One region of the Yoonia sp. SDW83-1 genome, then DNA from elsewhere that is predicted to be linked to it. Evidence: riboswitches for the same ligand, from Rfam matches in the RefSeq annotation. Region 1 holds a riboswitch; the other holds the start of a gene.
What was found. Region 1 has a riboswitch for glycine ahead of ACFWW4_RS21660 (D-amino acid dehydrogenase). Riboswitches for the same ligand answer to the same signal wherever they lie in the genome.
Positions count from the first base shown of each region.

Region 2: linked by a shared signal. The riboswitch ahead of gcvT (glycine cleavage system aminomethyltransferase GcvT) and the one ahead of ACFWW4_RS21660 (D-amino acid dehydrogenase) in region 1 are both predicted to bind glycine.

Region 1 covers NZ_JBKQXO010000030.1:194-8,192, forward strand. The annotation lists gene ACFWW4_RS21630 (TetR/AcrR family transcriptional regulator) at 1-504, opposite strand, end outside; gene ACFWW4_RS21635 (lysostaphin resistance A-like protein) at 603-1,382, shown strand; gene ACFWW4_RS21640 (ABC-F family ATP-binding cassette domain-containing protein) at 1,750-3,264, opposite strand; gene ACFWW4_RS21645 (hypothetical protein) at 3,462-3,860, opposite strand; gene ACFWW4_RS21650 (DNA polymerase IV) at 3,860-5,113, opposite strand; gene ACFWW4_RS21655 (NUDIX domain-containing protein) at 5,139-5,579, shown strand; glycine riboswitch at 5,659-5,744, shown strand; gene ACFWW4_RS21660 (D-amino acid dehydrogenase) at 5,863-7,104, shown strand; gene ACFWW4_RS21665 (SPFH domain-containing protein) at 7,147-7,999, shown strand, end outside.
Region 2 covers NZ_JBKQXO010000008.1:1,318-9,316, reverse strand. The annotation lists gene ACFWW4_RS11535 (glutamine synthetase family protein) at 1-749, shown strand, start outside; gene ACFWW4_RS11530 (hypothetical protein) at 746-1,126, shown strand; gene ACFWW4_RS11525 (aldehyde dehydrogenase family protein) at 1,123-2,493, shown strand; gene ACFWW4_RS11520 (iron-containing alcohol dehydrogenase) at 2,497-3,642, shown strand; glycine riboswitch at 3,661-3,746, shown strand; gene gcvT (glycine cleavage system aminomethyltransferase GcvT) at 3,909-5,033, shown strand; gene gcvH (glycine cleavage system protein GcvH) at 5,052-5,411, shown strand; gene gcvP (aminomethyl-transferring glycine dehydrogenase) at 5,424-7,999, shown strand, end outside.

The DNA.
Region 1 (7,999 bases):
AAATACCGTACCGACAATCACATCCAGAATGAACTGAACATCGTCCAGTGAGACATCGCCTCGGCTCGATGCCCGTTCCAGCGCTTCGGCGGCCGATCTTCGCCATGGGTAGACGTGCTTGTCACGGAAAACCTGCGCCATCACCGGATCATTCCCCGCTGTTGTAATCGCCGCAAAAATTACGATGGATGCCAGCGGCTGAGAGAACGTTTCGATAAGTTGCTGAATTGCGATATCCAAATCGCGCACAGAATTCCCTGTGTCAGGAACAACACCGATGGAAATCTCACTCTCCGCGGCTTCCAGTGCAAGTTCGCCCTTGGTCGACCACCAGCGATAGATGGTCGCTTTGCTGACGCCCGCCTTAGCCGCGACACGTTCCATCGTCAGACGTGCATAACCCCCTGACAGAAGTTCCTGACGCACAGCAGAAAGTATTGCATCACGCGACTTGCGGCTGCGCGGGCGCCCACGCCGGGGTTGATCGTCACGCTCATCGGTCAAGCAAATTACTCCTCAACACCAGAACCCAAGTATTTCCCGCTAACCTTGACATTTAACAAAACGAAACGCATCGTTTATTAATAGTAGGGGGGAGAAAAATGTCGCCGATTCGAGAATTCGCGGTAAATCGGCCACTGCTCTTTGTGATTGCACTTGCGGTTCTGGACGCGGCAATAGGTTTGCCCCTCGTCGCTATCTTCAAGCTAACTGGGCAGGATATTCTGCCCCTGCGACTTATTATTCCTGCGATACAATCGATCTTCATTCTGTGGCTTATCTGGTACCTTGGATGGACTAAGAAGTCTGGATTAACGGGCTCGGTTCAAAACGTCCATCTGCTATGGCTACCGACACTTGCTGCATTCGCACCAGTGCTTTTCTACGGCACAGTCGAGATATCCTGGGGCTGGATAACGTTTTATGCTGCAGCATTGCTGTTCACAGGCATTAGCGAAGAGGGCTTTGCCCGTGGAGTGGCGATCCCCGCGCTCATGCGATACGGGAAATGGGGAGCGCTCTTAATCTCCGCTGCAATCTTTAGCGCCGGGCACGTCACCAATATCTTTTTCGAGGAGTTCGACCTGCTGGGATGGGTCGATAAGTTTTCGGCGACATTTGGTTTCGCCGTTTTGTACGGTGCGGTTTTCCTTCGAACCGGAAATCTGTGGCCACTAATACTCTTGCACGTAGTGCACGACTTCTCATACCTGACCTCTGGCACTGCTGGCCCCTTTGTTGTCGAGGCAATCGACATTCGTCTCCATATGGCGCTCTCGGTGATTTACGCCGCATACGGCGTCTACATTCTTATAGGCGCCAAGGTCGATATCGAGATGACAGGCACTGCTGCTGGAGTGGAAGTCGTTTCGCGAGAATGAGCATTCCGCCATGTCCCTATTGTTCTATGCGAATAAGGATCATTTTGGCACGTTTGATTTGTGCTCAAACCAGACACTGCCTCCTCCAATGAGGAAAAGAGTCATTGTCCAATGGATGCGCAGAACAAGACCCACGAGGGATGAACACTGGCCGCCGCAGCGCCAAGTTCTTAACGGGGCCTTCACATTTGCACCGTGCGCTGCGTTAAACCGTCAAATTCCGGCAAAGGGGTCCGACGCAAGTCCGACGTTTTGCCGACGCGATGCCGACGGGTCATTTTGCCCCAAACCCCAATATTAACTGGCCTCGCGTCGATTCGCCCAAACCGGGTGTTGCAGAACCCGTGCCGCACCACCGAACGTTGCCTCACCCCGCCATTTCGGACGCCAGAAATGCCTCCGGATCATCGACTTCAACCAACCGCTTGCCCCGGATTTCCCAGAACCGGTTGCCCACGTTTCGCAGAAAACTACGGTCGTGGCTGACCAGCAGGCAGGCGGCCCCATGGGCGATCAATTCCTCCTCCAGCGCCTCTTGCCCTTCGATATCCAGATGGTTGGTCGGCTCATCCAGCAGGTAGAAATTCGGCTGTTGCAGGCGCAGGATCAGCATCGCCAGCCGCGCCTTCTGCCCGCCGGACAGTGCACCGATTTTCGTGTCCTGCATCTGGATATTCACCCCGGCCCCCGCCAGCAAACCGCGCGCGCGCTGGTCGCCCACATCAAATTGTCCGGCGACGGCGGTCATCGGGGTGTCGCCATCCGAAAGCTGGTTAAGGTGTTGATCTGAATACCCTTCCACAAGGGTCGGCGCGCATTTGATGCCAGCCACATCGCTCGCAATAGCGCGATGGATCATGTTGATCAGCCGCGTCTTGCCGGTGCCATTCGTGCCCAGCAGAACAATCCGATCGCCCGGGCTGATCCATTTCTTCCCGGTGGTGTATAGCTGCCGCCCATCCGGCGTTTCCACCGCCACATCATCCAGCGCAATCAGCGCCTTGGCATTGGTCCCGCTATTGGCCAACCGGATATCGCCCGCGCCGCGTTCGTGATGGGCCGGCTTGGCCGCCGCCTCAATCTTGGCGGCCCGTTCGGTCAGTTGCTTGGTCTTGGTGATCAACAGGTCAGAACCGGAATTGATCCCGATATTCTTCAGCTTGGCCGCCTGTTTGCGCAATTGGCTGGCCTTGTTGAGATCATTGGCAAAGCGGCGTTCATCAGCCGCGTCCGCCTCATCCAGCGCTGCCCGCGCGCGGGTAAATGGCAAGGCAAAGTCACGCGACCGCTCTGCCCTTAAAAACAAGGTCCGATTGGTCACCGCATCCAGGAACGCCCGGTCATGGCTAATGATCACGGCGGGCACATCGCGGGGCAGGCCGCCCAGCCAGTCCTGCAGCAATCCGATGCGGTGCAGGTCCAGATGGTTGGTCGGTTCGTCGAGCAGCAAAAGGTCCGGTTCGGTGATCCAGGCGGCGGCCAGTAGGGCGGTGCGCTGCCAACCTCCACTGAGTTCCTTGAGTGGTTTCTGTTGCAGGTCATAGGGCACTTTCAGATCGTCCAGCACCACATCGACCCGCCAGCTTTCATAATCGGCCTGTTCGGCGGGCAGGGCGGCAAGCACATGATCGTAAAGGGATTTCTCCAGCGCATCGGGCGGCACGTTCTGTTCCACATGCCCCACACGCAGGCCGCGCGCACGGGTGATATCCCCGGTGGTGGGGTCAAACGTGCCCGCTATACACCCCATCAGGGTCGACTTACCCCGCCCATTGGCGGCGACAAGCCCGATACGGTCGCCCTTGGAAATTGTCAGGTTGAGGTCAGTGAAAAGCGGTTCGCCAAGGGTCACGCCCAGGGCATTGATGTTGAGAATGGTCATGTCGGTCTCTGATCAGGAAATGGCCGCGCAGCAGCGGCATGATGGGCAGACCGTTTCGGATCATGCCCTGCAAACGGATTTACAGGGCAAAGCGGGGACCATGCTGAAGTCGGCGGATGATACGCATGTTCAGCTTGTGCCCTCCTGTTGTTTGGTGTCGATCAGTATTTAGACATTAGGAACGTCGGCAACACGGGTCAAGACGATGGCTGGGTTTGGGTCGCCAATGATCGCATGAATGGCGCGACACTCCATGCGTCTTCGAGATCGACATCAAAGCTTGCCCAGTACCAAACTTGATATGCGTGGGTGTCGAAGTTTGCCAATAGATCATTTAGAAAATCAGCCAAACGGGGGTCGTCGTCCAGATACTCATGGGCGCTCTCAAAGGCTTGGATGATTATATCTGCCAAGGTGAAACGCAGATCTTCGTTGCCCTGAAGTTCGGCGAATAGCGCAAGGTACAGATCCAAATCCGACGGTTCCGCGACTTGGAATGCCCAGTCCTGCATGTCTGGTGTATTTGGTAGGGACAAACGTCCAGCCAAATAGTCGATTGAGGCTCGCGTCCAGTACCGTTCCGGTGGCTCTTTCATCACCGCAACGCCCGCCCTTTAATGATCGCGTCCGCCCCGAACTTCTGCCGGATCAGGTCAGCGGCCTTTTCGGCCTCGGCCCGTTTGATCGCGCCGGGGTCGAGCAGGTCCCCTTCGCGGTCGGCCCCGTCGGCTGATGTGATCTCGGACAGGCCCACGCCCAATAGCCGGTAAGGCCCCTTGTCGCCGACCTGATCGAACAGCGCGCGGGCGGTCCGGTAGATCGTGTCGGCGATCTGGGTGGGGTGCCGCAGGCTCAGCCGTTTGGTGATCCCTTTGAAATCATGGGTCTTCAGCTTCAGCGTCACGACCCGGCCCGCCTTATCCTTGGCCTTGGCCCGCGCGCTGACCTTTTCGGACATCCGCCAGATATGCCCATCTAGGATATCGACATTGCTGGTATCCTCGTTGAACGTGGTTTCGTTCGACAGCGTCTTGACCGGTGTATGGGCCGAGATGCGGCGCCCGTCTTCGCCCCGCGCCAGCGAATAAAGCCGCTCACCCGTGCCTCCGAACCGGTCATGCAGATCGCGCCGGTCCCAGCGCAACAGATCGTCAAATGTGCGGATGCCCGCAGCCTCCAGACTGGCCTGCGCCGCCGGGCCGATGCCCCAGATCAGGCGCACCGATTTGGGGCGCAGGAACGCGGTGGTTTCTGCCTTGCCGATGATCGAAAAGCCGCGCGGTTTGTCGAGGTCAGACGCGACCTTGGCCAAGAATTTGTTGTGCGACAACCCGATAGAGCCCGTCAGCCCTAATTCATCCTTCATCCGTTTCACCAGCCGCGCCAGCATGACCGCGGGCGGCGCATGATGCAGGCGAGCGGTGCCGGTCAGGTCCATGAACGCCTCGTCGAGTGACAGCGGTTCGACCACCGGGGTCAACTCGTCCATCATCGCCCGGATCGCGCGCGATGCTTCGACATAGGCGTCGAACCGGGGGCGGACCACCACGGCCTCAGGGCAGAGCTTCAACGCCTTGAACATGGGCATCGCGGATTTGACGCCTTTGATCCGCGCGACGTAGCAGGCGGTCGACACGACCCCACGCTTGCCGCCACCGATGATCACCGGCTTGTCGGCCAGTTCGGGGTTGTCCCGTTTTTCGACCGAGGCATAAAACGCATCGCAATCCATATGGGCGATGGACAGATCGAACAGTTCCGGATGCCGCGTGACCCTTGGGCTGCGGCATTGCGGACAGCGGGTTTCGCTGTCAAATGTGGTCAGGCAATCGCGGCACAGGGCTGGCATGGTCCTATGATAGGGAGGGCACGAGGTGGAAACAACGGGGCCGCATCACGGATCAAAGGTTGCTCTGTTTCTGGGTGACCGGCTGGTCAGCATCCTGCGCGATGATTTTCCGCATATTCATTTTCCGAACCTGTGGGACCTGCCGGGTGGCGGGCGCGAAGGGCATGAGACGACGTTCCAGACCGTCGCCCGCGAATTGGAGGAGGAGTTGGGGCTCATCCTGCCACAAACTGCAGTGCTTTGGGAAAGCGCCTTTCCATCCAGTACCGACGCCACCAAATGGAACGCGTTTTTCGTCGCACAGATGTCAGCCCGCGCGGTCGATGATATCGTCTTTGGCGGCGAAGGGCAGCGGTGGGCGCTGTATGGGATGGAGGATTTTGTCACACTGGAAGACCGCGTGCCGTCCTATGGCGGACGGCTGGCAAAATGGGTGGCAGAGACGGGCGGATTACCCCCAGGGTAGATCAAAATTCTAGAATTTTGATCGCCCTCCAGAATTCATTTGCCAGACTCAATTTTCTGTCCTAAAGGCGGCGCAGATAACACGCTGACCGGGAGAGTACGGTCGTCCGTCGCCGAAGGAGCAACCGCCCCGGTCACTCTCAGGCAAATGGACCGGTTGGAGTGCAACACGCCGCAGAGTGGCCTGCAAGGCCCGCCGGAGGAGCAAGCCACCGAGGTGGTGAATCTCTCAGGCCCAAACACGGTGGGGGCAGCGCGCAAGCGCGAATGGTTAGGAGATGACCATGCCTCATATCGCCGTTCTGGGTGCCGGAATCACCGGCGTCACCACAGCCTATTCACTGCATGTCCGCGGGTTCGACGTGACGGTTTATGACCGTCAGCGTTACGCCGGGATGGAAACCAGTTTCGCCAATGGCGGCCAGCTCAGTGCGTCCAATGCCGAGGTCTGGAACCAATGGTCGACCGTTCTGAAAGGCATCAAATGGATGCTGCAGGGCGATGCGCCTTTGTTCGTCAACCCGCGCCCCGGCTGGCACAAGGTCAGCTGGATGACCGAATTTCTGGCGAATATCCCCCGCTACAAGACCAACACGACCAAAACTGCCGCCATGGCCGTCGCCGCCCGTGCCGGTCTGGCCGAGATGGCGGAAAAGTCCGGCGTTGATTTCGATTTCAGCCCGGCCGGTATCCTGCATTTTTACAAGACGGAAAAAGACCTCAAGCACGCCCGCATGGTCAACGGCCTGCTCGCCCAAGGCGGGCTTGAGCGGCGCGAATTGACCGTGGATGAGGTCATGGCTCGCGAACCCACCCTGCGTGGCGATATCATCGGCGGGTTCTGGACTGAAAGCGACAGCACCGGCGACATCCACAAATTCACCATGGGTCTGGCCGACTGGCTGAAAAAGCAGGGTGTGCAGTTCAAACTGGGTGCGCCAGTCACCGACCTGCATGTGCGTGACGATGGTGTCTATGTGGAATGCGGGCATGAAGAACGGTATGACAGCATTGTCGTCTCGGCCGGTGTGGCCAGCCGCAAGTTTGCCCAGATGCTGGGCGACCGGGTGAATATCTACCCAGTGAAAGGGTATTCGATCACGGTCAATCTGGATGACGCGGCCAGTCAGGCGGCGGCGCCCACTACATCGCTTTTGGATGACAAGGCCAAGATCGTGTCATCCCGTCTCGGCAAGAACCGCCTGCGGATTGCCGGTACGGCGGAATTCAACGGCGAAAACCGCGATATCCTAGAACGGCGGGTGCGTCCTTTGGTCAAATGGTGCGAGGAGCATTTCCCCGATGTGTCCACTGAAAACTGCGTGCCTTGGGCCGGACTGCGCCCGATGATGCCGAATATGATGCCACGCGTGGGGCCCGGGAAAAGCGACCGTGTGTTCTATAATACGGGGCATGGGCACCTTGGTTGGACCCTCAGCCCGGCAACGGCGGATGCAATCGGCACAACTGTCGCAGAACGCTTTAAAATCAACGGTATACATTCGCATACATTGAAAGCAGCCTGAAACGTAACTATCTGTCCTTCATAACAATAGAGGGACAGATACATGCCGATTGAAGAACTGATCGCTGAATTCCTGGGGCAAAACCTGCTCTATCTCATACTCGCAGTGTTTCTTATCATCTGCGCAATGGCTGCGGTGCGGATCGTGCCGCAGTCCGAGAAATACGTGGTCGAACGGTTTGGCCGTCTGCGCGCCGTGTTGGGGCCAGGGATTAACCTGATCGTGCCGTTTCTGGACCGTGTCCGCCATAAGGTTTCGGTGCTGGAACGCCAGCTGCCCAACATGACGCAGGATGCGATCACGTCCGACAACGTGCTGGTGCAGGTGGAAACAAGCGTGTTCTACCGGATTATCGAGCCGGAAAAGACGGTTTACCGGATCCGCGATGTGGATGGCGCGATTTCGACAACTGTCGCAGGTATTGTCCGGTCCGAGATTGGCCGGATGGAACTGGACCAGGTACAGGCCAACCGGGCCAGCCTGATTGACGCGGTGCGCGATCAGGTCGCCCAGCAGGTCGATGACTGGGGGATCGAGGTGACGCGCGCCGAAATTCTTGACGTGAACCTCGATCAGGCGACCCGTCAGGCGATGCTGCAGCAGCTGAACGCTGAACGGGCCCGCCGTGCGCAGGTGACCGAGGCGGAAGGTCAAAAGCGGGCGGTCGAGTTGCAGGCCGATGCGGAGCTTTATGCCGCCAAGCAGGACGCCGAGGCGCGGCGCGTTTTGGCGGATGCCGAAGCATATGCGACGCAGGTGGTCGCTGTGGCCATCGCGGAAAACGGTCTGGAGGCTGCCCAGTATCAGGTTGCTTTGAAACAGGTTGAGGCGCTCAGCAAGCTTGGCGCGAGCGATGGCAGCCAGACGGTTGTGTTGCCGGCCAATGCGGTTGACG
Region 2 (7,999 bases), on a different contig from region 1:
AGGCCGAGACAGGGCAGGAAGAGTTGAACATCCGCTACGCACCTGCCGTCGACTGTGCCGACCATCACAGCATCGCCAAGAACGCGATCAAGGAAATCGCCTGGGCGCACGGTCACGCCGCGACATTCCTGCCGAAATGGCATCACGACCGGGTCGGCAGTTCGTCCCACGTGCATCAGTCGCTGTGGAAGGACGGGGAACCGGCATTCTATGACTCCGATGCTGATCTGGGCATGTCGGACCTGATGAAACATTACATGGCCGGGCTGATCGCCTATGCCCCTGACTACACCTTCTTTCTGGCCCCCTACATCAACAGCTACAAACGCTTTGCCAAGGGCACCTTTGCGCCCACCAAAACCGTCTGGTCCGTCGACAACCGCACCGCCGGTTTTCGCCTGTGTGGCGATGGCACCAAGGGCGTGCGCGTCGAATGCCGCATCGGCGGGTCCGACCTGAACCCCTATCTGGCGCAGGCCGCCATGCTCGCCGCAGGGATCAAGGGGATCGAGGACAAGATGGATCTTGCCCCGCCCACCAAAGGCGACGTTTACGAAGACGCCAAGGCGGCGGATATTCCCCAGACCTTGCGCGCCGCGACCGAGACTTTGCGCAACTCGACATTCCTGCGCGACACCATGGGCGACGATGTGATCGACCATTACACCCGCTGCGCCGAATGGGAGCAGGAAGAATTTGACCGCGTCGTCACCGACTGGGAAATTGCGCGGGGGTTCGAGCGGGCATGAAGGTCTATCGCGCAACACCTTCGCTGCCCGTGGATGATCTCAATGCCGCTCGCGAATTTGCCGAGACGTGTTTGGGGTTCAAAACCCTGTCTCAAGACGACCGCCATGTGCTGTGCAATCGGGACGCGGCGTTTATCCGCTTTATCAACGCCGCGCCCGATGCGGATATGGCGGATGAGGCGCGTCAACTGGTGCTGTATCTTGATGTGGACGACGTCGATGCATTTTGGGCGGCCAAACGCGCGTCTCTGAAAGCACTGCCAAAAGGGCGGGTGCGGGAGCCGTTTGATCAACCGTATGGGCAGCGCGAACTGCACGTGATTCATGGGCCCTTTCTGTTCATTCTGGGTCACCCATTGTCAAAGGAACAAACATGATACGCTGTATCTCCCCTATTGACGGCTCGGTCTACGCGGAACGGCCGACGCTCAGCGCCGATGCCGCGCAAGCCGCCGTCGCCCGCGCCAAAGGCGCGCAATCGGCATGGGCCGCGCGGCCTCTGTCCGAACGAGTCGCAATGGTGCAGGCCGGTGTCGCCCGCATTGGTGACATGAACGATGACATCGTGCCCGAACTCGCGCATCAGATGGGCCGGCCGATACGCTATGGCGGCGAATTTGGTGGGTTCAACGAACGGGCCACCTATATGGCACGGATCGCGGACGACGCGCTGGCAGATATCACGGTCGAGGATAGCGAGCATTTCAGGCGCGTTATCAAACGGGTGCCGCACGGCGTCGTTCTGGTCGTGGCCCCGTGGAACTACCCTTACATGACCGCGATCAACACGGTCGCCCCAGCTCTGATCGCAGGCAACACGGTCATGCTGAAACATGCCTCGCAAACGCCGCTAGTCGGTGAACGGATGGCGCAGGCGTTCCACGACGCGGGCGTGCCAGCGGACGTATTCCAGAACGTGTTTCTGGACCACCAGACAACATCCGACCTGATCTCCGCCAAATCGTTCGGCTTCGTGAACTTCACCGGCTCCGTCAGCGGCGGGCAGGCGATTGAACAGGCCGTCGCTGGAACCTTCACCGGGATCGGCCTGGAACTTGGCGGCAAGGATCCCGGCTATGTCTGCGATGATGCTGATCTTGATGCGGCAGTCGATACGCTGATCGACGGGGCGATGTTCAACTCCGGCCAGTGCTGCTGCGGGATCGAACGCATTTATGTGGCCGAACAGCATTTCGATGCTTTCGTGGCCAAAGCGGTCGAGATCGTGAATGGCTACATTCTTGGCAACCCGCTCGACCCCGAAACCACCTTGGGACCGATGGCGCATGTCCGCTTTGCCGACGCGGTCCGCGCCCAAACGGCAGAGGCGATCGCCGCCGGGGCCACCGCCCATATCGACCCCGCCCGCTTCCCGCAGGATGGCGGGGCATACCTGATGCCGCAAATCCTGACAAACGTGACCCACGACATGCGCGTTATGCGCGAAGAAAGTTTCGGCCCCGTGGTCGGCATCATGCCGGTCAAGGACGACGCCGAGGCGATCCGCCTGATGAACGACAGCCCCTATGGGCTGACCGCATCGGTCTGGACAAAGGATCCAGTAAGGGCCGAGGCGATTGGCGATCAGATCGAAACCGGCACCGTCTTCATGAACCGCGCCGATTATCTTGACCCCGGTCTATGCTGGACCGGCTGCAAGGACACCGGGCGCGGTGGCGGTCTGTCCATCATCGGTTATCACAACCTGACACGTCCGAAATCCTACCACCTCAAGAAGGCATAGATCATGTCGCTTACCGCTAGCTGGTCCTACCCCACCTCTGTCCGCTTCGGCGCCGGGCGCATCGCCGAAATCGCCGACGCTTGCGCCGCCGCCGGGATCAAGAAACCCCTGCTGGTCACCGATCGCGGACTGGCCGGGATGGAGATCACAACCAGCACGCTTGATCTGCTCGAGGCGGCGGGGCTTGGCCGCGCGATCTTTGCTGATGTGGACCCGAACCCCAATGAAAAGAACGCCGCAGCAGGGGTGCAGGCCTTCAAGGAGGGCGGGCATGACGGGGTGGTCGCCTTTGGCGGTGGCTCCGGCCTCGACCTTGGCAAGCTGGTGGCGTTTCTGGCCGGTCAGACCCGCCCGCTGTGGGATTTTGAAGACATCGGCGACTGGTGGACCCGTGCAGACGCGGACGCCATCGCGCCCATCGTCGCAGTACCGACCACCGCCGGCACCGGGTCAGAGGTGGGCCGCGCATCAGTGATCACTAATTCCGAAACGGAAGAGAAAAAGATCATCTTCCACCCCAAATTCCTGCCCAGCGTGGTGATCTGCGACCCGGAACTCACCGTCGGCATGCCGGGGTTCATCACCGCAGGCACCGGCCTTGATGCCTTTGCCCATTGTGTTGAGGCGTATTGTTCACCCCACTACCACCCCATGTCGCAGGGGATCGCGCTGGAAGGAATGCGGCTGGTCAAGGAATATCTGCCCCGCGCCTATGCCGACGGCAGCGATATCGAAGCGCGCGCGCATATGATGTCCGCCGCTGCAATGGGGGCAACCGCATTCCAGAAAGGGCTGGGGGCGATCCATGCCCTGTCCCATCCCATCGGGGCCATCCACCATACCCATCACGGTACAACCAACGCCGTCTGCATGCCCGCCGTGCTGCAATTCAACAAACCCGCGATCAGCGATATCATCGGGCGGGCGGCGGATTATCTGGGCATTGCAGACGGGTTCGACGGGTTCTGCGCCTATGTCGATGACCTGAACGCATCGCTGGGTATCCCGCGCACGCTGGGCGGTATCGGCGTCAGCAACCCCGATATCGACCGCATCGTCGCAGGCGCACTCAAGGATCCCAGCACTGGCGGAAATCCGGTCACCATGACAAAGGAAAACACAACAAAGCTCTTGCTTGCCTGTCTGTAACAGGGCAGCATCGCGCCGAAATCGACGTCGGGAGAACCAGTCAATCTGGTGCCGAAGGAGCAACCGCCCCGGAAACTCTCAGGCCCAAGGACCGACGCCGATACGAAGACTCTGGAGAGTGGCACGGAACATGAGGTGCCCGCCGAAGGGATAGCAATCTCAGGCACATGGACAGAGGGGGCATCACGCGTAAAGGGTACACCTTTGCGCCAAAGTGGTGCCGGAAGATATGACTATCTGATCGGCGGGAAGGAAAGAGGCCGCCGATGTCGGATTTGTTGAAAACACCGCTGCATGACCTGCATCTGGAACTGGGTGCCAAGATGGTGCCCTTTGCGGGCTATGACATGCCCGTGCAATATCCGATGGGCGTGATGAAGGAACATCTGCACACCCGCGCGAGCGCAGGGCTGTTCGATGTCAGCCATATGGGTCAGGTCATCGTGAAGGGCAGCGATTACGCGTCAGCCGCCAGCGCGCTGGAACGACTGATCCCGGTCGATATCCTCGGCCTTGATGAAAACCGCCAGCGCTATGGTTTCTTTACCAATGAAACCGGCGGGATCATGGATGACCTGATGCTGGCAAACCGGGGCGATCATGTTTTCGTCGTGGTTAATGCGGCGTGCAAGGCCGCCGACATTGCCCATATGAAATCGCATCTGGAACCTGATGTGACGGTGACCAAAATCACGGACCGCGCCCTGCTTGCCTTGCAGGGGCCGGCGGCCGCGGCGGTGTTGTCCTCCCTCAACCCTGCCGCGGCCACGATGGCGTTCATGGATGTGGCCACGCTGACGCTGAACGGCGTTGAATGCTGGGTGTCACGGTCGGGCTATACCGGCGAAGACGGCTTCGAGATTTCGGTGCCGAACGAAAACGCCACCGATCTGGCCCGCGCCCTGCTGGCGCACCCGGATGTTGAACCCATCGGGCTGGGTGCGCGCGACTCGCTCCGGCTCGAGGCGGGGCTGTGCCTTTACGGGCACGATATCGACACCGGCACAACCCCGGTGCAGGCCGCTCTGACATGGGCGATCCAGAAGGTACGCCGCGCCGGTGGCGACCGGGCCGGCGGGTTTCCGGGGGCCGACGCGATCTTTTCAGAACTGGCCGAAGGGGTCGCGCGCAAACGGGTCGGCCTGCTGCCCGAGGGACGCGCGCCGATGCGCGAGGGCGTGCCGCTTTTCGCCGACACCGATAGCGATGCACAGATCGGCATGATCACCTCTGGCGGGTTCGGCCCGACCGTCGGCGGCCCCGTTGCGATGGGCTATGTCGCCACCGCCAATGCCACACCCGGCGCGACCGTCTACGGTGAATTGCGGGGCAAACGGCTGCCGCTGACCGTGACGAAGATGCCGTTCACACCAGCCAATTTCAAACGGTAAGACCAAGGGAGACCACCAATGAAATATACATCAGAGCATGAATGGCTGCGCGCCGAAGACGACCTGATCGTCGTCGGCATCACAGAACATGCCACAACCCAGCTGGGCGATATCGTCTTTGTCGAATTGCCAGAAGTAGGGACCACCGTCGTGAAGGACGACGAAATCGTTGTCATCGAAAGCGTCAAGGCCGCGTCCGACATCCTAGCCCCCATCGACGGTGAAGTCGTCGAAGTGAACGATGCACTGGCCGACAATCCGGGCCTCGCCAACGAAGACGCTACCGGCGATGGCTGGTTTTTCAAGATCAAACCGTCTGACACGTCCCAGATGGACGAATACATGGACGAAGCCGCCTATAAAGCGATGATCGACTAAGGGACCAGCATCATGACCTTCACCCCCACAGACTATCTGCCCTACGACTTTGCCAACCGCCGCCATATCGGCCCGTCACCGGCCGAAATGGCCGAGATGTTGCAGATCGTGGGGGCCAAGGATCTTGATGCCCTGATCGACGATACGCTGCCGCCCGCCATCCGCCAGAAGCAAAAGCTGGATTTCGGCAAGCCCAAATCAGAACGTGAACTGCTGCACCACATGCGGGTCACGGCCTCCAAGAACAAGGTCCTGACCTCGCTCATCGGTCAGGGCTATCATGGGACGGTCACGCCCCCCGCGATCCAGCGCAACATCCTTGAAAACCCGGCCTGGTACACCGCCTATACCCCCTATCAGCCCGAAATTTCCCAAGGCCGGCTTGAGGCGCTGTTGAACTTCCAGACCATGGTCAGCGATCTGACCGGGCTTGAGATTGCCAACGCATCCCTCTTGGACGAGGCGACAGCCTGCGCCGAAGCGATGACCATGGCGCAGCGGGTATCGAAATCGAAAGTCAAAGGTTTCTTCATCGACGAAAACTGCCACCCGCAGAACATCGCCGTGATGAAAACCCGCGCGGCGCCTTTGGGGATCGAAATCACCGTCGGCAACCCCGACGATCTAGACCCGACCGCTGTTTTCGGCGCGATCTTTCAGTACCCCGGCACATACGGCCATTTGCGTGACTTCACCGATGAAATCGCCAGACTGCATGAAAACAAGGCGATTGGCATCATCTCCGCCGATCCGATGTCACTGACATTGCTTAAGGAACCCGGCGCAATGGGGGCCGATATCGCCGTCGGCACCACCCAGCGTTTCGGTGTACCCGTCGGCTATGGCGGCCCGCACGCGGCCTATATGGCGACGAAACAGGCTTATGCCCGCTCCATGCCGGGCCGCATCGTGGGCGTGTCCATCGACAGCCACGGCAACCGCGCCTACCGGCTATCACTGCAGACCCGCGAACAGCATATCCGCCGCGAAAAGGCGACATCGAATGTCTGCACCGCACAGGCCCTGCTGGCCGTCATGGCCGGATTCTATGCGGTGTTCCATGGGCCAGAGGGGCTCAAGGCCATCGCCCAGCGCATCCACCGCAAGACCGCGCGGCTGGCCGAAGGGCTGAAGCAAGGCGGGTTCGATGTGCGCCCCGCGACCTTCTTTGACACCATCACCGTCGATGTCGGCCCGCTGCAATCGGCAGTCCTGAAATCGGCGGTGGATGAAGGGGTCAATCTGCGTGCCGTCGGCAAAACACAGGTCGGCATCACGCTGGACGAACGGACCCGGCCTGCCACCATCGAACGGGTCTGGCGCGCCTTTGGCATCGAACGGCAGGACAAGGATTACACCCCGCATTACCACATGCCCGAAAAACTGATCCGCACGTCGGATTACCTGACCCACCCGGTGTTCCACATGAACCGGGCCGAGACGGAAATGATGCGCTACATGCGGCGTCTGGCCGACCGCGACCTCGCGCTGGATCGGGCGATGATCCCGCTTGGCTCCTGCACGATGAAGCTGAACTCCGCCGCCGAAATGATGCCGGTCAGCTGGCGCGAGTTTTCCCTGCTGCACCCCTATTGCCCCGCCGATCAGGCCGAAGGCTACCGTGAAATGATCGACGATCTGTCGGCCAAGCTTTGCGATATCACCGGCTATGCGGCCATTTCCATGCAGCCCAATTCCGGCGCGCAGGGCGAATATGCGGGGCTTCTGACCATCGCGGGATATCATCGGTCCAATGGTCAGGGGCACCGCAATGTCTGCCTGATCCCGATGTCCGCCCACGGCACCAACCCCGCCTCGGCCCATATGGTCGGTTGGACGGTTGTCCCTGTAAAATCAGCAGAAAACGGCGATATCGACCTTGATGATTTCCGCGCGAAGGCTGAACAGCACGCAGATAATCTGGCGGGCTGCATGATCACCTATCCGTCCACGCATGGCGTGTTCGAGGAAACCGTGATCGAGGTTTGCAAGATCACCCATGACCATGGCGGGCAGGTCTATATCGACGGGGCCAACATGAACGCGATGGTCGGCCTGTCACGCCCCGGTGATCTGGGCGGCGATGTCAGCCACCTGAACCTTCACAAGACCTTCTGCATCCCCCATGGCGGCGGCGGCCCAGGCATGGGGCCAATCGGGGTGAAGGAGCATCTGGTCCCGCACTTGCCCGGCGATCCCGTCACCGGCGATGGGGCTGTTTCGGCGGCCGCTTTCGGGTCACCATCGCTTTTGCCGATCTCATGGGCCTATTGCCTGATGATGGGCGGCGATGGCCTGACACAGGCAACGCGCGTCGCGATCCTGAACGCCAATTACATCGCCAAACGGCTCGAAGGGGCGTTTGACGTGCTTTACAAAGGGCCGACGGGCCGGGTCGCCCATGAATGCATTATCGACACACGACCCTTTGCCGACAGTGCGGGTGTGACAGTCGATGACATCGCCAAGCGCTTGATAGATTGTGGTTTTCACGCCCCAACGATGAGCTGGCCTGTCGCGGGCACCCTGATGATCGAACCGACGGAATCCGAAAACAAGGCCGAACTGGACCGGTTCTGCGACGCGAT